DNA from 2 places in the Desulfitobacterium sp. PCE1 genome. Region 2 is predicted to be linked to the other one. Evidence: predicted binding sites of a transcription regulator. Region 2 holds the regulator's gene; the other holds the start of a gene.
The links. Region 2 encodes HrcA, which represses chaperone genes, less so after heat shock. Its sites were predicted from a motif close to TGTTAGCACTCNNNNNNNNNGAGTGCTAACA; they were not measured.
Positions count from the first base shown of each region.

Region 1: a site for HrcA is predicted at 4,829-4,859, ahead of groES (co-chaperone GroES). Genes of this name have one in related genera too.

Region 1 is NZ_KB913023.1:1,234,087-1,245,118, reverse strand. Features, by position in the region: gene DESPCE1_RS23165 (hypothetical protein) at 1-59, opposite strand, end outside; gene DESPCE1_RS0106160 (DUF6838 family protein) at 52-513, opposite strand; gene DESPCE1_RS0106155 (hypothetical protein) at 510-815, opposite strand; gene DESPCE1_RS0106150 (transcriptional regulator) at 1,166-1,594, opposite strand; gene DESPCE1_RS0106145 (helix-turn-helix domain-containing protein) at 1,930-2,112, opposite strand; gene DESPCE1_RS0106140 (helix-turn-helix domain-containing protein) at 2,269-2,610, shown strand; gene groL (chaperonin GroEL) at 2,764-4,401, opposite strand; gene groES (co-chaperone GroES) at 4,501-4,785, opposite strand; gene DESPCE1_RS0106125 (NYN domain-containing protein) at 5,172-5,996, opposite strand; gene DESPCE1_RS0106120 (molybdenum cofactor biosynthesis protein B) at 6,092-6,592, opposite strand; gene DESPCE1_RS0106115 (MOSC domain-containing protein) at 6,592-7,026, opposite strand; gene moaC (cyclic pyranopterin monophosphate synthase MoaC) at 7,049-7,531, opposite strand; gene moaA (GTP 3',8-cyclase MoaA) at 7,534-8,505, opposite strand; molybdenum cofactor riboswitch at 8,579-8,704, opposite strand; gene DESPCE1_RS0106100 (molybdenum cofactor guanylyltransferase) at 8,904-9,530, opposite strand; gene fdhF (formate dehydrogenase subunit alpha) at 9,798-11,032, opposite strand, start outside.
Region 2 is NZ_KB913023.1:3,577,048-3,588,079, forward strand. Features, by position in the region: gene DESPCE1_RS0117885 (PEGA domain-containing protein) at 1-664, opposite strand, end outside; gene mtaB (tRNA (N(6)-L-threonylcarbamoyladenosine(37)-C(2))-methylthiotransferase MtaB) at 764-2,122, opposite strand; gene DESPCE1_RS0117895 (16S rRNA (uracil(1498)-N(3))-methyltransferase) at 2,170-2,907, opposite strand; gene prmA (50S ribosomal protein L11 methyltransferase) at 2,894-3,832, opposite strand; gene dnaJ (molecular chaperone DnaJ) at 3,852-4,970, opposite strand; gene dnaK (molecular chaperone DnaK) at 5,081-6,925, opposite strand; gene grpE (nucleotide exchange factor GrpE) at 6,951-7,592, opposite strand; gene hrcA (heat-inducible transcriptional repressor HrcA) at 7,610-8,647, opposite strand; gene DESPCE1_RS0117925 (cell wall-binding repeat-containing protein) at 8,892-11,032, opposite strand, start outside.

The DNA.
Region 1 (11,032 bases), 2.3 Mb from region 2:
GATTGCAGGATCTGCGACTTTGAATATACTTTTTCAACAGGTTTATCTTTCTTAGCCACGAATAAATCCCTCCTGTTCCATCGTCTGCATCAGTGGATCGAGTGTCGTCTCTTTTATGATCTGAAAGTTGTAATCAACAAAAAAATGCAGCACTCCGTCGATAATTTCATGTCGCATTTTCGCACCTTGTATTAGTCCATCATCCCCGCCTATCACCGGGATCAGCTCCATTTTTTCGTACAGCTGCTCAGCTATGCCGTGCATCTCCTCATTTTGCCGATTTTCTTCGCCCTCATCCACTGCTGCCGGAAAGTAGTGAATATCGAAAGAGTGGTTCCGTTGATATCGCTGGCTGATGAGCTGATCCTGAGACACCTGGAAAAGCTTCACAAAAAAATAAGGTTTATCAGGACCTTGCGGAATCTCTTCGCCATAAGTAGAGATGCCGGAGAAATGCTGATGTAATAGTGTTATAACACTATCCCGTACCCCATTAACTGTAATAGCGCTCATCGGATCACTCCTTCTTTGACGACTGGCCATTCTTGACTTGTTCCATCTCCTGCATAGAAGTGGTCATCATAAATCTGCCTTCCACCCAGCCATTTTTTTCCGACATGCATCCCGGTAGAGCCGTAGTTCCCCCGATAGGCCGGCATCACCTCCTTATTAAACTTGATTGCGCCTTTGTCTTCGGCAAAACGATTCTCCTCGCAATAGACGGGTACCCAGTGTGCCCAACTGTACTCCACGAAGGAAGCTTGAAGCTTCGCAATCTCTGCCTTTAACCCCTCTGCATACTGCTTTTTGTTCATAAGAATCATCCTTTCATGATTACTTTTTGCCCGGTCGTGTCCGGTGGAGTCCTGTTGTTTTGCGCCGACAGTACCGAAGCGGCAAAAATAAATATAAAGAAAGCACCTACCAATAACTTGGTAAATGCTTTAAATATCCTCGGTTCGCAATCTTACCCTATAATCTTCACAACTGCATCACTGTCTAAAGCATAGTCAAAGCGGCTAGTCTATATTTCACCTAGCCGCCCGAGAGGAGAATTGTCGAAAGGGGCACTCCTATAAATAATGAAAGTTGCCCATTTCTGGACGCCTTTCACTGATACCATAATACTACGGAAATGGTGCTAAATACTTCGCAAATTCTACGTTTATATCAATCGCATCCTTAAAGCAAACTTTCTGATTATCCTTCTTTTGTCTCCATAGTACTTTGTTTGCCCTATGTGCAGCTCACTGATGATCCCAAAGTCTGTATAGCAACTCTTAAAATATTTCATCTCGACTAATTTTGTTTCCTCTTCCGACAACTCTTCCAAGACATCCTCGATACACTTCACAACATCTTTCATTCTGCTAACTCTCTGCTCATTAGCGATAATCCTCGCTACTTCATCATGCGTTGGGTCGCTTATCTGATTCTGTGAGAATCTCCCTGTTGGGTCTTTACCAAGCCCCGATTTAGCACCTGTATACAGCAACTCTTTATCGTATTCCTCAATAAGTTTTTTGTATGTCCGATAATTCCTAAGCTCTGCTTCGACATATTGATTAATATGCCTTTCAATTTTTTCTTCCAACGCTACTCAACTCCTCTTTTCTACGCATGCTTACTCCAAACACTCTGGACACATCATATATCCACCGGCGTGTGTCACTGTCGAGTAGGAGTTTACCAATAAATTCAGATTGTGATATACTGACATCAGAGATTATTTTTATTCCGCCCGTTAAGTCTGCCAGGACTTCGGGCCTTTTTCTTTTGTTCTGCTTCATTAGGCTTGCTTTTTTGGGACTAAGCTAATGGATATCGTAAATAGTTCTTGTACCATTTGATCTCGATCAGTCATGACTTTATTGTCCCTCCCCTTACCAATATCTCGGCCCACTTGTTTTTAGGAAGCTTGTCCAACTTTCAAGTACGATAAGCCGCGATTAGCTTAAGGCACTTCAAAGCAAGGTATTCTTCTACGATGATTTTTCGTTTACCGTTTAGCATTTGATTGATAGCTCCGGTTGAAATCTTAGCTTTCTCGGCTAAAAAAACCTGAGTAACACCCTTGTTTTCTAGATACTGCTTAATATTTTCGCCTACCATATCCTCACCCCCTAACACTTCATATTTTATGAACCTACAACACTATCTTACTTCACATATCATGAATAATCAACGTCTCTTATTCATGCTTTATGAATGTTTATCTTGATTAAGGTCATAATTACAAGTATAATTAACACAAAGGGGTGGTTATTAATGGAATCAGTTAAGTTAAGGGTAGCTGAAAACTTACGCAAATATCGCGAAAGAAGAGGTATAACCCAGAAACAATTAGCCAACCATTTAGGAGTAAGAGATAACACGATATCATCGTGGGAGAAGGGGACCAACTCTATCGACATATCTACTCTTCTGAATATTTGCAACTTCTTAGAGATTAGCCTGGATGATATCTATGGAATAAGTGACAAAAAAATATCCCCCGTTGAGTTAACGGAGGATGAACTGGCTCTTTTATCAAGTTTTCGTAAGCTGTCGCATGATAACAGAATGAAAGTCCTCGGAATAGTCGAACTAAAAGCATCTGAAGATGCCTAAAGAATGCTTAGAAGGCGAAAACATCGGAAAACGAAAAAAGAGGCTTCCCGCAAGTTCAGTGAACTCATGAGAAACCTCTAATTCTCATCCATACTCAACAAGGGTATGGATATCTTTTTACTTAATTATGTTACGCTTTTGGGTTTCTTAAGCCTACATCATACCGCCCATTCCACCCATGCCGCCCATACCAGCCATAGCAGCCGCAGCACCATTATCCTTAGATGGAATATCGGAAACTATGCATTCGGTAGTAAGGAGCATAGCAGCGATGGAAGCTGCATTCTGCAGAGCAGAACGTGTAACCTTAGCAGGGTCAACGATACCGGCAGCAATCATATCTTCATATGCTTCGGTCAGAGCATTGAATCCTACCCCACGACCACCATTGCGGACCTTTTCAACAACGATGGAGCCTTCAAATCCTGCATTATTAGCAATTTGACGGAGAGGCTCTTCCAAAGCACGGCATACGATAGCTACACCGGTCTTTTCGTCTCCAGTCAGTTGGAGGCTGTCGAGAACCTGGGCAGCATCCACTAAAGCGCAACCACCACCGGCTACGATACCTTCTTCAACGGCTGCGCGGGTTGCAGCTAAAGCATCTTCGATGCGGAGTTTCTTTTCTTTCATTTCAACTTCTGTTGCAGCGCCTACTTGAATTACAGCAACACCGCCGGCTAATTTAGCCAAACGTTCTTGAAGTTTTTCGCGATCGAAATCAGAAGTCGTTTCGTCGATTTGCTTTTTAATGGCTTCCACACGGCTCTTAATATCATCTTGAGAGCCGGATCCTTCTACAATGGTGGTTTCTTCTTTAGTTACTCGAATTTGACGAGCACGGCCCAGCATATCAATCGTAGTGTTTTCCAGCTTTAAGCCAAGATCTTCGGTAATGACGGTACCACCGGTGAGAATCGCGATATCTTCCAGCATTGCCTTACGGCGATCACCGAAGCCAGGAGCTTTTACGGCAACGCAGGTAAAGGTTCCGCGAAGTTTGTTCAGAATGAGAGTAGCCAAAGCTTCACCTTCGATATCTTCGGCAATAATCAGAAGTTGACGGCCGGCTTGAACGACTTTTTCAAGAACGGGGAGGATGTCAGCGATAGCGCCAATCTTTTTATCGGTAATTAAGATGTAAGGGTCATTTAAAACAGCTTCCATCTTATCGGTATCAGTAATCATATACGCAGAGAGATAGCCCCGGTCAAATTGCATACCTTCTACAACTTTAAGCTCGGTGGTCATTCCTTTAGCTTCTTCTACGGTGATTACGCCGTCTTTTCCGACCTTTTCCATAGCATCAGAAATCAGAACGCCGATGTTATCATCGCCAGCGGAGATAGAAGCTACTTGAGCGATGGATTCTTTGCTTTCAATGGGCTTAGCATTGGTTTTAATATCATTGACAACAGATTCAACAGCCTGCTCAATGCCCCGTTTGATACCCATAGGATTAGCACCGGCAGCCACGTTCTTTAAACCCTCACGAATAATCGCTTGAGCCAATACGGTTGCAGTGGTGGTTCCATCCCCTGCTACATCATTGGTTTTGGTTGCAACCTCTTTAACAAGTTGAGCACCCATATTCTCAAATGGATCTTCCAGTTCAATTTCCCGTGCAATGGTTACACCGTCATTGGTGATCAAAGGCGCGCCGAATTTTTTGTCCAAAACCACGTTACGACCTTTAGGTCCGAGAGTTACCCGGACAGATTCAGCCAAAGCATTAACACCACGCTCTAGTGCACGGCGAGCTTCTTCATTGAAAACGATTTGTTTTGCCACCTGTAAGTTCCTCCTTAAAAATCCGAAATTTAAGACTCGATAAGTTAGAAAGCATTATGCAATGTCAAGTTTCCTAAGTAGATAAGCAAAGAGTATGTCCTAGCCAATAACCGCTAAAATGTCAGTTTCCTTAAGAATGAGATACTCTTGACCATCATACTTTACTTCAGTACCAGCATATTTGGAATAAATCACGCGGTCACCCACTTTAACATCGAGGGCAATGCGCTCTCCCTTTTCCACTTTTCCAGGTCCTACTGCAACGACTTCACCTTCTTGAGGTTTTTCCTTAGCCGTATCCGGCATGATGATTCCGCTTTTTGTCTTTTCTTCCATAGGGAGTGCTTTAATGACTACCCTGTCACCTAGAGGCTTAATGTTCATTGAAGAAAGTCCCTCCTTAAGAACTAAAATATTATTTTACTATTGTTAGCACTCATTCCTATTGAGTGCTAACATCATACTATAATAATATGCAAGGTAGATGAAGAAATCAAATCCTGTCATTTGCATTTTTAAGAGATTTACAGTCGAAAACCTTCTGTTTTCTCCTTATATCTGCTCTTTATTGCATCACTCTTAAATTGACAGAATATCATTGCTTCTACTTGCATTCACTAAGCACTATATTGACCAGTCCCCGGGGGGTTTATTCATCCTTTGGGCAAAAAACTATATTTTCATTAGAAAAAGGGATATCCGCCCCCTCAAAGCCAGATATCCCTTTTTCTATAATTTCATTATCCCTTACCTTTTCACACAGAAAATCATCAAAGAACTCCTAGCTTCTCATAGCGTTTGCGAATCTCTTCTGTTGCTGAACCCAGAACAGCTTGAACCATGAAATGGTCAAGATTTAAAAGATAAATCTTTGTTTTACCGATCTTTAAACCAGAATCTGCATATTCTTGTTCAAGGAGGATCCCCTCTTTTAAAGCATGGCGAATAAGGTCTTTCACTTGTGATGTGGTAGCCCCTAGATGCTCCGAAAGAGCTGTCCTTGCTTTGGTAGAGGCAACATACGCCATACTTGACTGAAGCTGAGCCAGGATTAAGATTCCTTGCTCAAGATCCTTTTCTGCTTTATATTCCCGTGGCCGTTCCTGAGTGAGAAGCTCGCTGAAAAAATCCTCAGAATCACTAAAGGGTTGCAGCTCATGGTGTATACTTCCATCCACGCCGATGACCTTAACTTCTTTTCCCCAGGCTCTTATTTTACGAACTAAGGGCAAAAAATCTCCATCCCCGGTTAGAAGGAGAAATACATCAAAAGTCGTGGTACGGGTAAGCAAGATTTCCTGCGCTTCCAGTATGAGCTCCACATCCGCCGCATTTCGCCTTAATCCTGTGCTGGCGAAATTACTTTTTCCGTAGACATGACGCGTATATACATGAGTCTTCTCAAAGGAAGTCTGGGTACGCCAGAATTCCTCCCGATCAAAATTAGCATAGAGATAAATAGCGGATAGGACATAGTGGTTTCGTTTAGCGTACAATTGAATGGATTCCATGAGGATTTCCGGAGTTAATTCATAACCTTGTTCAAATAGTCCTGTCCATATATTTTCATAATCAACAAAAGCAATAGTTTTCAAAAAAATATCACCCCATTTCCACTTCTGCTTACTATAGAATACGCAGGAAAAGGACAGGGGTGACAAGCTCAAAAAATATTTTCTGCTGAATATCTCTATTGATGAGTAGGAGCAGCGCACTCGCCGGCTTCGCCTTTGAGGATTTGAATCCCATGGGGCAGAGCAGGGACAAGAGCGGCCCAACACTCCTTACAAGCCTTAGGAGAACCCGGCATATTGATGATTAAGGTCTTCTTGCGCAAGGCGGCTACCGCTCGACTCAACATAGCCTTCGGGGTAATTTTATAGCTCTCATAACGCATTACTTCAGCAATACCAGGGACCATCCGATCCGCAACGGCAATAGTGGCCTCTGGGGTAACATCACGTAAGGAGAAACCTGTGCCTCCCGTGGTCAGAATAAGGTCCAAGCCATCTTCATCCACCCATTTTTTCATGGTTTGAGCCAAAAGCTCCTGATCATCCGGAAGGATGGCATAGAGAATGACTTCGCCGTCAATCTCTTTCACCAATTCCTTGAGAACAGTACCGGAAAGATCTTCTCTTTGACCCTGGGCTCCTTTATCACTGGCTGTTATAACCCCAACCCTTAGCATTATTCCATCACCTCAATAGTGTCTCCCACCCCAATAGGACCACCTTCCAGAACACGGATAAAGATCCCTTCCTTCGGCATAACACAATCCCCCGCTTGATAATAAATAGCACAGCGGGTATGACACTCTTTACCGATCTGGGTCACTTCCCCCACGCCGGTTTCACCAATCTTCAGTTTTGTGCCAAGGGGCAGGCTAACCAGATCAATTCCTTCGGTGGTTAAGTTCTCAGCGAAATCTCCTGGTCCCACATCAAGCCCCATGTCCTGCATCTTCTTAATGCTTTCCATAGCCAGCAAACTTACTTGACGATGCCAATCTCCCCCATGGGCATCACCTTCAATGCCAAAATTAACCTTCAGGATTCCCTCGCCCACGTTTTTCTTCCGCATCCCCTTTTTCTCACTTGTACAAACTGCAATAATTTTCGCCATTTTATCTTTCCTCCCCAACTTTTTAGCTTATATGATCTTCGCGAATAAAATGACCGCTCTTGCCGCCGGTTTTTTCCATGAGCCGAATATCGCCGATGACCATGGTCTTATCGATAGCTTTGCACATATCATAGATGGTTAAAGCTGCAACGCTTACTGCTGTAAGAGCTTCCATCTCAACCCCGGTTTTCCCCGTGACCTTGACGATTCCTTCGATTTCTATGGTTCCGGGAGGAACAATTTCAAAACTCAGTTTAGCCCCTGTAATAGCCAAAGGGTGACACATAGGAATAACATTTGAAGTTTGTTTGGCAGCCATGATTCCTGCGACTTGGGCTACCGCCAATACATCCCCTTTAGCAATCTGCCCTAATCGGATTCTCTCTAAAGTTTCCGGTTGCATTTCTACCTTACCTCGGGCGGTAGCCACTCGAGTGGTCTCCGCTTTATCTGAGACATCCACCATACGTGCCCGGCCTTCTTCATCAAAATGTGTCAATTCCATAATTATCCTCCAATCTGGGACATAATCCGTTGATCCTGCCAAGCCTGATCATTCATATGATGTTCAGCCGGCTTATTCCAAATCGCTTGGGCAAAAACATCCCTGACCTCATCATCACTCTTGTTGGAGCGAAGCACTTCACGAAAATCCACTTCATTGGAACTGTGTAAACATAGGCGCAGCTTACCATCGGGAGTTAAGCGAATACGGTTGCAGGTGCTGCAAAAATGTTTGCTGATAGCGCTGATAAAGCCCACACTACCTTTAAATCCCTCCGAAGTGATATATTCAGCAGGCCCTCCTCCTCGAATGTCACGAGTAGCTTTAAGGCCCTCTAAGCCCAATATTGCTTTCATCTCATCGATGGATACAAAATCACTGCGTTTATCCGAACTGATTCCGATGGGCATCAATTCGATAAAGCGAACATGAACGGGATAGTCATGGGCTAATTCCATAAAACGTGGCAGTTCATGGCTATTGAAATCACGAACAACCACTACGTTGAGTTTAACCGGATGTAACCCTACTTCGAGGGAGCGGTGTATCCCTTGAAAGACTTTCTTAATATCCCCACCACGGGTGAGCTCTCGAAACTTATCTTCATCGAAGGTATCCAGGCTTATATTAACTCGATTAACTCCCGCCTTCTTTAGGTCTTCTGCCATGTCTGGAAGAAGTATCCCATTGGTGGTAAGCATCAGATCCTCCACCCCTGAAATTTGGGAAGCATTCTGTAAAAATTCCAGAATTCCGGATCGAATTAAGGGCTCCCCGCCGGTTATGCGAAACCGTCTAAATCCTAAGGAGGTACTAATCCGCATGACACGTGATATTTCTTCATAGGTCAAGATAGACTCATGGGGAATCCATTGAACTCCTTCAGGAGGCATGCAATACTTGCAACGTAAATTGCAGCGATCTGTAATGGAAATCCTCAGGTATTCGATCTGGCGTCGATATTGATCTTGCATAGATTTCCCCCACCTTCACGTTCATTATTCCACAAAACAAAGAACTCCCACGGTCTGTAAAACCGGGGAGTTCCCCTATACCCTACAGACTCCTTTCCAAATGGGAGGCATTACTGTTTCCAATAATACCCGGTGCAGAATGCACGACTGGTAAACCATAGCTCACTTTAGGTTTCCAGCTTCGGAGCACAAAACGTATTCTATTACTCATTATACTACGGCTGTGAATAATTATTAAAGAATGTAACTAATTGTAGTATACACTATTTTGGAGATTGCAAAAAGAGTTCTAATAATAATATTTCTTAATCTTTATTAACAAATCTTAATAAATTCCTGATAAAATAGCCGCTTTTTATAGTTTCCTTTAAATACGATAAAGAATGTCTACATTATTGTCAAGTATTATGAAGATTATGCTGTTGCAGGGTTAGGTATTCTTGAGGTGTATTCATATTACTGAAACAAAGACGTATGTTTGGAAAATTAATGAAATCCTTCTCCCTCATATGACGTACCCTGTTGTTTTGCCGAATAAATACTGCCAGTTTAAGATGCTTCGCCTTTAAACTGTCTTCAATTATGGGAAGACAGTTTTTGTGATAAAAAGCATGGAGGGGTTGAATTTCGCCATCAAGCTCAGGGATTAAGATATCAACCTCCCCTTCAATTTTCCCGGCCATAAATCGAATCACTTCTACACTCAAAAAAGGCATATCGCAAGCGGCAAAAAAGGCATAATCATAACGAGCTTCCCGCAAGCATGCTTCTAACCCTCCTAAGGGCCCATGGTCCAGATAATTATCTTTGATCACTTTAACTCCATATTTAGCATAGAGCTCCGGATGATTGCTGCTAATCATCACTTCAGCAAAGACCGTACTAAAGATAGCTAAGGTATGCTCAATGAGTGGGACCCCAGCCCATTCAATAAAAGCCTTGTTGCGACCCATGCGAGAGCTTTTCCCACCGGCCAGGATAATTCCGGTTATCGGCAAAAGGGTTTCTCCATTATTAGCATCCATATGGTATGTCTCCCTATATCTATCAATGATCAGACTTTTGTCTTTTGCTTTATTGTAACACAGATAAGCCCTTCCCATAAAAGAACTTTTACTTTCCACCCTAATAGCTAGTTAATACCAAGCTGTTTTTTCTGAAATAAAAAAGGGAGAGTGCCGCAAGCTATGCATATTAGACAAAGCTTGGACACTCCCCTATTCCTATCCTCACAGAGGATAAGTCAACTACGCTTCAGATGGAGTCGAAACTCCACCTGAAGCAAGTTTCCTTTATTGTGCAGATTGCACCAGAGGTTCCACCCGCACACCGCAGACCTTATATTCGTAGGTCTTAGTTACTTTATCATACGCTCCGTTGGTTAAGACATTCGTCGGTGACTCCCTATAATGCAGGGTCATAAAGAGCACTCCAGGCGGGACCCTTTCAGTTACCCAGACCTTGGTCACTACCTCACCGCGGCGGGAAACTACTTTAACATTCTCACCGTCCTGAATTCCCAACCGTCGGGCATCCTTAGGATTAAGTTCAGCCAATTCCTCAGGTGCATGCTCATCCAACGCAGCTGAGAAACGAGTGGAGATATTGTAATGCTGCAGCTTGCGGCCTGTGGTCAGCAGGAATGGATACTCTTCATCAGGCAGCTCATCCGGCAGTTGATGCTCAATCGCCGCGAATAAGCCTTTGCCACGGGTAAATTTCCCTTCGTGCAGGAACTTCGTTCCCGGATGATCGGCATGGGGAACCGGCCATTGCAATCCCTTCCTGCCCAGACGTTCATAGGTGATGCCGGCATATTGCGGCGTCAGCGCGGCAATTTCCTGCATGATCTCCGCGGGAGACTGGTAAGCCATCGGATACCCCATCCGGTTGGCGAGCTCACAAATGATTTCCCAGTCAGCCTTCGCAGCGGCGATCGGCTTAATCGCCCGATTAACCCTCTGCACCCGACGCTCGGTATTCGTGAACGTGCCGTCCTTTTCCGCAAAGCTGGCGCCCGGCAAAATGACATCAGCCAGTTCGGCGGTCTCAGACATAAAGATGTTCTGAACAACCAGGAAATCCAGAGCCTCCAGGCCTTTACGCACGTGATTGGCGTCGGCGTCGGTTAGCACAGGGTCTTCGCCCATGATATACATAGCCCGCAATTCCTTCTTAACCGCTGAATCAAACATATCCGGAATCATGAAGCCCTGGTTGGGATTAAGGGAAGCTCCCCAGGACTCTTCAAACTTAGCCCGCACCGACGGGTTGGTAACACTCTGGTAACCGGTGTAAACATTAGGCAGAGCCCCCATATCGCAGGCTCCCTGCACATTGTTCTGACCCCTCAACGGGTTGACTCCGGAGCTTTCCTTCCCGATATTTCCAGTGAGCATGGCCAGATTGGCCAGGGACATAACATTATCTGTGCCACAGACATGCTCCGTGATTCCCAGGGTGTAGAAAATCTGAGCACGTTCCACACCGGTGTAGAGACGGGCAGCTTCCACCATTAGCTCTACGG
Region 2 (11,032 bases):
AATAGTAGGAACTTTTGATTCCCCGGGCTTTTTCCAGTTCCGCCATTTCTAAGGCATAATCCGCCGATTCATCCACATCGTGTCTTAAGATGAGGGTTTTGTCCGTTATGGGAACATTGTTATAATAATCCATCACTTTAATGGGAGTATAGCCGAGACGGAGGATTTCATCCAAATAATCCTGATAACGGTGCCGGTCCACAGGCAAGATAACCTGTTTGTCTTTCGGATATTCAGTGCTCAGTTTCAAATACCGGATAGATCCCAAATATCCGGGAGGTTTAGCTACAATTTCATATTTTCCAGGAAAAAGACGCTTATTCAATGGCGATTTGCCCACATAGCTACCATTGATATAAATTGGAATCCCCTGACTCTGCTCAGTATCGATATGAAGCTTTATACTGTCGCCAACCTTTTCGATCGTCATTTCACCCTTGGACTTATTCCAGGTGGCAACCTTTCCGCCTGATTCAACCATCGCGACGAAGGGGGGAATAGTGTGTCGGTTGAACACGGTGCGGGGGGCATGAAATGTCACAGCGGGCATCATTAAAAAGGAGCCAATGCCCAGCAAGATAACGAGAACTAAAAGAAAACCTGCTATCTTCCACCGCTTTGCCTTAAAAAACCGTCCTTTTAAAAAAAAGCCATCCTTTTTCATATGGTTCTTTATTGAACCTCCCCTTCGCCAGGTTTTCTTTCTGCCTCTATTATTGCCGGAGTCCTTAAAAAATCAACCATACTATGAAGTTTATTTAAATTAATTCACAAAACTTTCTTCAAGTACACAATTCACCAATTCGCCGCTTGCCCAGGTTTTTCCTTCCCGAGGGGGTAAGTGAACCTGAATATAATTTCGCGTATGACCTGCAGCCACTCCCTCCGGGCTGACCCGCTCAATCAGGACTTCCACCGTCTGCCCGATAAATCTGCGGACATAGTCTTCCTGGCTTTTTCTGGCTACCTGCATAAGATCCTTCACTCGCTGCTCTTTGATTTTGTTGGGAATCTGATCAGGGTATTTAGCAGCGGGAGTTCCTTTGCGCTTGGAGTAAGGAAACACATGAACTCCGGAAAAGCCGCAGGAACGAACGGTCTCCAGAGACTCCCGGAAGTTTTGTTCCGTCTCCCCCGGAAAACCGACGATCACATCCGTGGTAATGGCGATCCCCGGCAGCAGAGCATTCAGCCGTAGAATGAGCTCTTTAAATTCCTTGACAGCATAGGGTCTTTTCATTCGAGTTAAAATGGCGTCACTGCCGCATTGCAAAGGAATATGAAGATGAGGGCAGACCGTGGGATGATTGATAATCACATCGATGAGCTCAGGGGTAAATTCCATGGGTTCAATAGAGCTCAAGCGCAGGCGGTGCAACCCTTTGACCTGAGCAAGCATTTTGACCAACCGGGCCAAATCCCAATTTTCTCCCAGATCTTCTCCATAAGAGCCCGTATGAATTCCTGTCAATACGATCTCCTTATAACCTGCCGCAACCAGCTTTTCCGCTTCTGTGACGGCGTTCTCAGGGATTCTGCTTCTGACGGGCCCTCGGGCGTAAGGGATAATGCAATAGGTGCAAAATTTGTTACACCCCTCCTGAATTTTTAAAGTCGCCCTTGTCCTGCTTTCCTCTTCGATCAGAGGCAGTTCTTCAAAGGTCTTAGCATCCCAAATAGCATGTACACTGTTCTTCGGCTGCTGCTCCTGCTTCACTTGAGCAATAAGCTCCATGATTCTCCCCCGATCCTGAGTTCCCAAGACCAGGTCAACCCCTTCAATATCAAGAATCTCCCCCGGAGCAGTCTGGGCATAGCACCCCATGACCACCACAAAAGCATCCGGATGAGCCTTTACCATACGCCGAATGGTTTGCCGTGACTTAGCATCCCCCGTATTTGTTACGGTACATGTATTGACCACGACCACATCCGCCTTCTCCGTGGAAGACACCACATGATATCCATTATTCCGAAACAGTTGCCCTAAGGCTTCACTCTCGGTCTGATTCACTTTACACCCAAGGGTAACAAAACAAACCCCGGGGGCCCGCGGCTCTAAATGATCACCGCTGCATCCGGCTAAAGACGACGGATTTCTTTGCTGTATGGAATCTGCCATTTTGGCACCCCCGTTAGGAATTAATTGACGATTTAGCAGAAGAACGGTTATCCCAGATCCCCATAATGCCCCAGCACAAGAGTAAGGGTCGCAATGGCCGCAGTCTCTGCCCGCAGAATCCTTGGCCCCAGGGACACACTTTGAGCCTGGAGATTCTCCTGGGCCCAAAGTACTTCCGATTCATCGAAGCCTCCTTCAGGCCCGATTAAGAGTGCTATAGGTTCCTGTGGGCTGAAATTCCTGAGCACAGATTGGAGGGTCTTGGTTTTCTCGCTTTCATAAGGAATAAGCCACTGAGTGGTTGACGGGAGGAGAGTCTTAAGCTCTTTCCAATCAGAGACTGGGAAGAGCTTTGGTTCCCGGACCCGATGAGATTGCTTGGATGCCTCACTGGAGATCTTCTGCCAACGTTCCACCCGGTCTTTGGCCTTGCTCCCTTCCAGCTTCATGACAGCCCGTTTCGTGCGCAGGGGAATCAAACCGGCCATTCCTAATTCCGTTCCCTTTTGTATGACCCACTCCATCTTTTCCCCTTTAGAGAGACCGGCTGCCAGGTAGACCTGGGTTCGGGCTTCTACTTCCGGGTAATCCTGTTCCATGATTCCACAGGTCACGCTTTGGTCTTCTATTTTATTGATAACTGCTTTGTACTCTGCTCCCGAGTTATCAAAGCCGATGATCTGATCACCCACCGCAAGACGCAAGACCCGGACAAGGTGTTCTCTTTCGGGACCCTTAAGCCAGAAAACATTTCTACCCAGTTCCGATATTTTAAAGCGATGCACCCTGCCACCCCGCTCGTAAGAGGACCCATCCCGAATCCTCTTTCTTTTCCAGAACTTCCAACCCGTGCTCACGCAGTCCTGCTTCCACATCTGGAGAACGGTGTTCGATAATACCTGAAGCGAGGAATTCTCCATCCTCTCTCATGATCCGCTTTAGGTCGGGGATAAGCATCAGGATGACATCGGCAATGATATTGGCTACCACTAAATCGGCTTGTCCATGCAATACCGTCCCCAAATCCCCTTGCTGGACCCGGACCCGTCCAGCCACCTGATTGAGTTCCACATTTTCTTGAGCTACTTTAACGGCAACAGAGTCTAAATCGATAGCCTCTACTTGAGCGCCTAGTTTTGCTGCTGCAATGGCGAGAATCCCCGATCCTGTTCCCAAATCAAAGACCCGCATATCCGGTCTCACCCTCTCTTCCAGGGTCCCCAGACACAAAGATGTCGTGGCATGGGTTCCCGTACCAAAGGCCATTCCAGGATCCAGCTCCAGGACAATATCCTGAGGCTGAGGAGTTACTTCTTCCCAAGAGGGCTTGATCAAAAAACGCTCACCGATTCGAACTGGCTTAAAATAAGCCTTCCAGGAGGTGGCCCAATCTTCCTCTTGTACGGTCAAGCCTTTCACTTGAAGAACCCATTCAGGAAAGCAATGAAGCACCTCCTTCAGTCCCTCATCAAGTCGCTGAAGCTTGGACTGAAGCTCGTGATCTTCACAGAAATATCCTTTTACCACAGAGGTTCCGGTTAATGCAATCTCTCCAAAATCATGGTAATCCCAGTTCCCGGATTCCACATAACTTCGCAGAAGTTCCGGATCTTCCACACTTACTCCAGGGCAGCCAAGCTGATAAAAAAGATCGGCAACAGCTTCCTCTCCTGCCGATGAAACAGTTACCGCAATTTCGCGCCAATTCATGCTTCAGAACTCCTTTTAATTATAAATCGATGGCATCCCGTATATTTTCTTTGACCTTTTCGAAGAAGGACTTTTTACCCATTTGTTGTTGATCGCTGGTAACCTCTCCGAACTCACGAAGCAGTTCCTTTTGGCGGTCGGTGAGTTTAGTCGGAGTGGCTACGACCACCCGCACATGCTGATCCCCTCTCCCGTTGCCACGGCGATAAGGAATACCATGACCTCTTAGACGGAACACCGTGGCGGTCTGAGTTCCTTCGGGGATCTTCATTTTGACTTTGCCATCCAGGGTCGGAATATCGATCTCCGACCCAAGGGCAGCCTGTACAAAGGTTATGGGAATCTCGCAATACACGTCGTTCCCTTCTCTTTCAAAGAATTTATGGGCTTTGACATTGAGGACCACATAAAGGTCTCCGTATGGTCCCCCCCGCAGTCCCGCTTCCCCGCTGCCGCTGAAACGAAGGTTAAGACCATCCTCTGATCCTGCGGGGACATTGACTTTAATGGTTTTGACTTTCCGTGTGGTTCCTTTTCCGCTGCATTCTTTACATGGGGAAGATATAAATTGACCTGAACCATTACAGTTTGGACAAGTTCTTGCAGTTTGAATCGCTCCAAAGGGGGTTCGTTGGGTAGCCTTAACCTGCCCTGTTCCATGACAATGTGAACAGGTGGTAGGATGAGTTCCAGGGGCTGAACCAGAGCCATGACATTCCGTGCAGGCCTCTTGACGAGGAACTTGAATTTCTTTCTCGGTACCAAAAGCAGCCTCCTCGAAAGTAATGGTTAAGTCATAACGAAGGTCATTCCCTCGAGTGGGGCCTTGCCGACGCTGACCACCACCGCCGCCAAAAAACATATCGAAGATATCCCCAAAGCCGCCAAAATCTCCGCCAAAACCTTGCTGGTTGGGATCGAAGGCGGAATGGCCCATTTGATCATATCGAGTACGTTTTTCAGAATCGCTTAAGACATCATAGGCTTCGGTTGCCTCTTTGAATTTTTCCTCAGCCTCTTTATTTCCCGGATTAACATCGGGATGATATTGGCGGGCTAGTTTTCGATAGGCCTTTTTGATTTCTTGTTCGTCTGCGTTCTTAGAGACTCCGAGTACTTCATAATAATCCCGTTTCATGTTGTTCCTCCATCACTCCTGATTCTCCCTCTTGAAGTCTTATCCGTCTTCAGTACATGATGATTGGGCACAGGGGAAAACCCCTGTACCCAACTTTTTCCTTCTTTCGATTATTTCTGATCCTTATCTACTTCAGTATATTCGGCATCGACTACATTGTCATCTGCTTTTGCACTACCCATTCCGGGGTCTGCTCCCATATCCGGTCCCGGTGCTGCCCCACCGGTTTGTTGATACATTTTCTCTATGATGGGATAGAGCACCTTGGTTACTCCTTCAGTCTTTTCTTTGATCAACTCGATATTTTCCCCGGCAGATGCGGCCTTTAATTCTTCAAGAGCCTTCTTGATCGGCTCTACTTCATTTTCAGGAATCTTACCTTCAAAGTCCTTCAGGGTCTTTTCAGTTTGGTAAACCATAGAGTCCGCTTGGTTCTTAGCATCAATCAATTCTTTGCGCTTTTTATCTTCGTCGGCATGGGCTTCTGCATCTTTTTTCATTTTCTCGATTTCTTCTTGACTTAAACCTGTAGAAGCGGTAATGGTAACCTTTTGCTCATTACCTGTAGCCATATCTTTAGCAGAAACATGGACGATACCATTGGCATCAATATCAAATTTTACTTCGATTTGAGGGATGCCGCGGGGAGCAGGTGGGATTCCGGAAAGTTGGAACCGGCCTAAGGTTTTATTATATGCCGCCATTTCACGCTCTCCTTGGAGGACGTGGATATCCACAGAGGTCTGGCTATCTGCCGCAGTAGAGAAGACTTGGCTCTTTGTGGTCGGAACTGTGGTGTTGCGATCAATAATCCGGGTAAATACTCCGCCCAAGGTTTCAATTCCCAGGGACAATGGAGTGACGTCCACGAGAATAATATCCTTCACTTCACCGGCCAGAACTCCACCTTGAATCGCCGCACCTAAGGATACCACTTCATCCGGGTTAACACCCTTATGGGGATCCTTGCCGCTTAGCTTTTTAATGGCTTCCTGTACAGCGGGAATCCGGGTGGATCCGCCTACGAGAATGACTTGATTCACATCACTCCAGGACAGCTTAGCATCGGCTAAAGCTTGACGAGTAGGTCCAAGGGTCGCTTCTACCAAATCCGCAGTCAATTCCTCGAACTTAGCCCGTGAAACATTCATATCTAAGTGGGCGGGTCCTTCGGCCGTCATGGTGATAAAGGGCAGATTCACATTGGTGGTGCTCACTCCGGAAAGCTCCACTTTGGCTTTCTCTGCAGCTTCTTTTAAGCGTTGGAGGGCAACACGGTCTTTAGTCAGATCCACACCTTGATCTTTTTTAAATTCTGCTGCCATATAGTCAATCAGACGTTGGTCAAAATCGTCCCCACCGAGCTTGTTGTTCCCGCTGGTGGCTTTAACCTCAACCATTCCCTGAGAAAGCTCAAGAAGGGACACGTCGAAGGTTCCTCCCCCTAAGTCAAAGACCAGAACGGTCTGATCCTCTTGCTTGTCTAAACCATAGGCTAAAGCTGCAGCCGTAGGCTCGTTGATAATCCGCTTAACCTCCAGGCCGGCGATGGTTCCGGCATCTTTGGTAGCTTGCCGTTGGGCGTCGGTGAAATAAGCGGGGACGGTAATAACGGCCTCGGTGACCGTCTGTCCCAGATAAGCTTCAGCATCTGCTTTCAATTTTTGTAGAATCATTGCAGAAATCTCTTGGGGAGAGTAGTTTTTATCATCAATTTTCACTTTGTAATCCGTTCCCATATGTCTCTTAATAGAGAGCACAGTTTTATCCGGATTAGAAACAGCTTGACGCTTAGCCACTTGACCTGCTAAACGTTCTCCTGTCTTGGAAAATCCAACCACAGATGGAGTGGTCCGATTCCCTTCCGCGTTGGTAATAACAACGGCTTCGCCGCCTTCCATAACTGCCACACAAGAGTTGGTGGTTCCTAAGTCAATTCCAATCACTTTACCCATGTTCAATACTTCCTCCTTATCGCACCTAGCGGGACACTTTAACCATACTAGGACGTATTACTTTTTCTTTAAGATAATAACCTTTTTGGAGTTCCTCTACAACGGTGTTCTCCGGGTGTTCCTCTGAATCCACTTGGAGTACTGCCTCGTGTATATTAGGGTCAAAGGGCTGCCCCACCGCCTCAATAGGCGCCAGTCCTTCTTTGGCGAGAATGCTTTGCATCTGCTTGAAAATCATCTCCACTCCTTGGGAAAAGGACTTTATATCTTGAGTGGTCTTAGATGCCTCTATCGCTCGTTCAAAGTTGTCCAATACAGGCAGCAGCCCTTCCATGACACGTTCCGATGCATATTTGGCAAAATCCTCTTTCTCTTTTTGTGTCCGCTTGCGATAGTTGTCGAACTCGGCTTGTAACCGCTGAAGATGAGCATAGTATTCATCCGCTTGGTTCTTGGTCTGGTCAAGCTCCGCCTGAAGGGTGAGCACTTTTTCTTCTAAAGAAACATCCTGCTCCTGGGAAGATTCATTACCCCTTTCATCTTCCTGGACAGCTTCTTCAAGGATTTCTTCAACGGTATCCGTTAAATTTTCCTTAGACTCTTGGGCATTCTTATTTTCCCATTCGGTATGACCCGATGGAGGGGTTTTCCCGCCCCAATTCACCATTATTGAAACCACCTCTCCTAGTTCCTTTGTCGTATAGTAAGAAGCTCAGTGAGCGTTCTTGTCATATAATCCACCATGGCTATAGCCTTCCCATAATCCATACGGGTAGGTCCAATCAAACCGATGGTACCCAAAGGCTCTCCGTCAATCCAATAGGTCCCTGTAATAATACTACAGTCCCGAAGTTCCTTTAGTTTATTTTCTCCACCAATGGTAACTGCCAGACCCTCTTTCTGGGGATGGAGCACTTTTATGATCTGATCTCCCTCTTCAAAAATCTGGAAAAGGTTTTTGATCTTTTCCACATCCCGGAATTCAGGTTGGTTCAACATGTTCAGAGTTCCACCCAGATAGACCTTATTGGATTCTTCAGGGCCATTGCTCAGAATAGCGGAAAGAAGCTCCAAAGCATTGTCGATCAGGAAGCGTTGACGAGTCAGTTCGCTATATATCTCGTGAAGCATATCCCTTTTCACTTCTTCCATAGAATGCCCACGCATCTTATGGTTAAATACGTTGGCAATTCTCTGAAGTTCCTCGGCCGTTACATTTTCTCCAATATCGACAATTTGATTCTCCACCACACCATTTTCCTTGACCACTACCATGATGGCTTTGCTGGGTTCATAAGGAAGGAAGTGTATCTGATTAAAAGCACTCTTCCCCTTGTCCGGCCCTATCACGATACTGGTCAAGTGAGTGAGCTCGGAAAGCAGTTTGCTGGAATGAGCAATGACAGTCTGAATCTCCGCAATCCTCTTCGTGGTCTCCTTTTCGATAACATCCTTTACATCATCAGTAACATTGGATTTCTCCATGAGGCAATCCACATAATACCGATAACCCGCATCCGAAGGAATGCGGCCTGCTGAAGTATGAGGCTGTTCGATAAGACCCAGCTCTTCCATATCGGACATTTCGTTACGAATGGTGGCCGGCGAGATGCCTAAATCAAATTTCCGGGCGATGGTCCTTGAACCAACCGGCTCAGCAGTATTTACATAATCCTGAACGATAGCCCGCAGGATCTTCTTTTTTCGCTCGTCCATCTGCATCAACATAACCACCTTTCCACCTTCGTTTTTTCTTTGTTAGCACTCGACCTCAATGAGTGCTAACGATTTATGATATTATAGTACCGCTCTCATTCTTGATTGTCAAGTATCAGGCAAGCTAAAAAAGGCCGTCCAAATTGCACTAAAAAAGAAAGCATCATAAATAGTAATTCCTATTTATGATGCCCATCTCACATGACTATTTATTTGCTGGGAATCAATACGAATCGTTTTTTCTAAGGCACTACTCTACCAAACTCTTGAGTTGCTCCTCTATAGCAGGACTGACAGCCCCCTGTCCACCAAAAATTACAATATCAGAAGGTTTTCTTACCTTTAGATAATTTTTGAGATCGGTACTTAGGGTCTCCCCTACCAAGATTAGAGGATCTTTCAATTTGGCTGAATAAACACTTCCGGCCAAAGCATCCGGGAAATCCCGACCAGTTGCTATGCTTACTCCCCGTCCGCTTGGGTCGAAGTATTGGGCAACGGCCAGGGTACTTGCATAACGATCCTGTCCGCCAATCCGAACGATGTTCTCTTGTCCCAGCCCGGTAAGCTGTGCCACTTCATCTCTGACTCCATCGCTGACCGCCCCTTGCAGGCCAATGATATACACCTTACTGGGGTTCCGCTGGAGTAATTCTTCCCTGATCTCATCCGGTATAGAATTGGGGTTAACGATAAGAAGAGGGAATTGTTGTGCCGCAGCAATACTGCTTACGGACAGGGAATCCGGGAAGCTTTGCCCTGAAGCAATGACCACCGGTCTGCCTTGGGTAACGTCCAGATGCTCGGAGATCCTGGCAGCCGTTCCATAGCGATCCGCCCCGCCCAAGCGTATGATATTGCTGAAGCCATTGTCTTTTACACTGTCTTCCACATATTGGCTTACCGCCCTGGTTCCTCCCAGGATATACACCGTTCCCTGGGGCTCCAGATAGCCTTTTAGGTATTCTATAAGCTTTTGACAATCGGTTTCACTGTGTCCAACCAGCAGGACAGGCGCTTCTTTTTTATAGGCCAGCACACTTCCGGTTAAGGCGTCAGGAAACTCATCCGATCTGGCTACAACCACACTTTTCACTTTACCGTAATAGCTGCCCCGGGCAATGGCTAAAGCAGTATCAACCCGGTTCGCTCCGGCAAGTCTTTGCAGCCCTTGAGAGGCTACCATTTGGTATTCATAAACATTTTTGGTACCCTTTTCACTGATCCTGATCACAAATAACCCTTTTCCGGAAATATTGAGAAGGCCATTGGTGTCAAAATCGGCAATTGAAGAGTTGCTGCTGCTGATTGCGTAAGCACTTTCATTTAGATGACCTACACTAATCAACCGGGGCGTACGGTTTTCTTTTTGAGCATTGGCTTTTTCCCGCTCATTGTATTGGTTTATCGCCGCAATCAAAATCTCCTTTTTGGTCAATCGATCAGCAGGAACAACCAGCGCCGGATTTTGAGGATTGACAAGGTTGGAAGTATTCTCTGCAGGAGGAGTGATTGGAGGAGTAACAGGGCCTATCGGAGCAGAACCGCCACCACCGCCATCGTCTCTATCCCTGTCCCGCGATTCCATCTGTAGATCATAAAGGACAATGTCGGTTCCCACATGGATTATACCATCTTTGATCCAGCTGTCCCCAATGGTTTCCTGGCGCTTATCCCGACGGCTATCGTAGGTGTAATAGCCGGATTTTTTAGCAATGATGTAATAATCCCCGTCAGGGATGACCATCCAGGCATAGTATCCAGTGCTTGATGTAGGCTGGGGATTGGCATTATTATTGGTTGCAGCCGGGTCAGCCGGCAAAGCGACCAATGTCCCCGGGGTACGACCGTTATCCTTATTCAGTTTAGTATCCGCCCAGTAGAGTTCCATAGTTACCCCGCTGATGGGCAGTCCCGTATCACGATCCGTGACCGTGCCATAGGGGTCGATAAGGATTGTGCTGATCACGATCTCACCATCAGCGGTTACAGTGGCTACGGCCTTTCCTATGGTGAGCTTTTGGCCGGTACCGCCAACATTATGTTTCAAATTGATAGTGTAGGTTCCAGGTGGGAGGTTATCAGCCTTGAAAATTCCCTCGCTCGTTAGCGCACTGGAACCGGGTGGAAGGGAAACCGGGTTTTGATTGCTGTCGACAAGCTCTATTTCATAGCTATTTCCACTTAATCTATGAGCACTGCCATCGGGGGCTTTCATCAACGCTACCCCGGTAATGGTTTTGGAAGAATCAAAGCTCTCTTTCGCTGCCCCTGTAATCTCACCGACAATACAGGTGTGAGTAAAGGTTACTTCCCCCAATGGTACACCATCTACAATCACAGGTTTTGCAATGTTCACATTATAAGGCATATTTCCCTTGGGTACGGCAA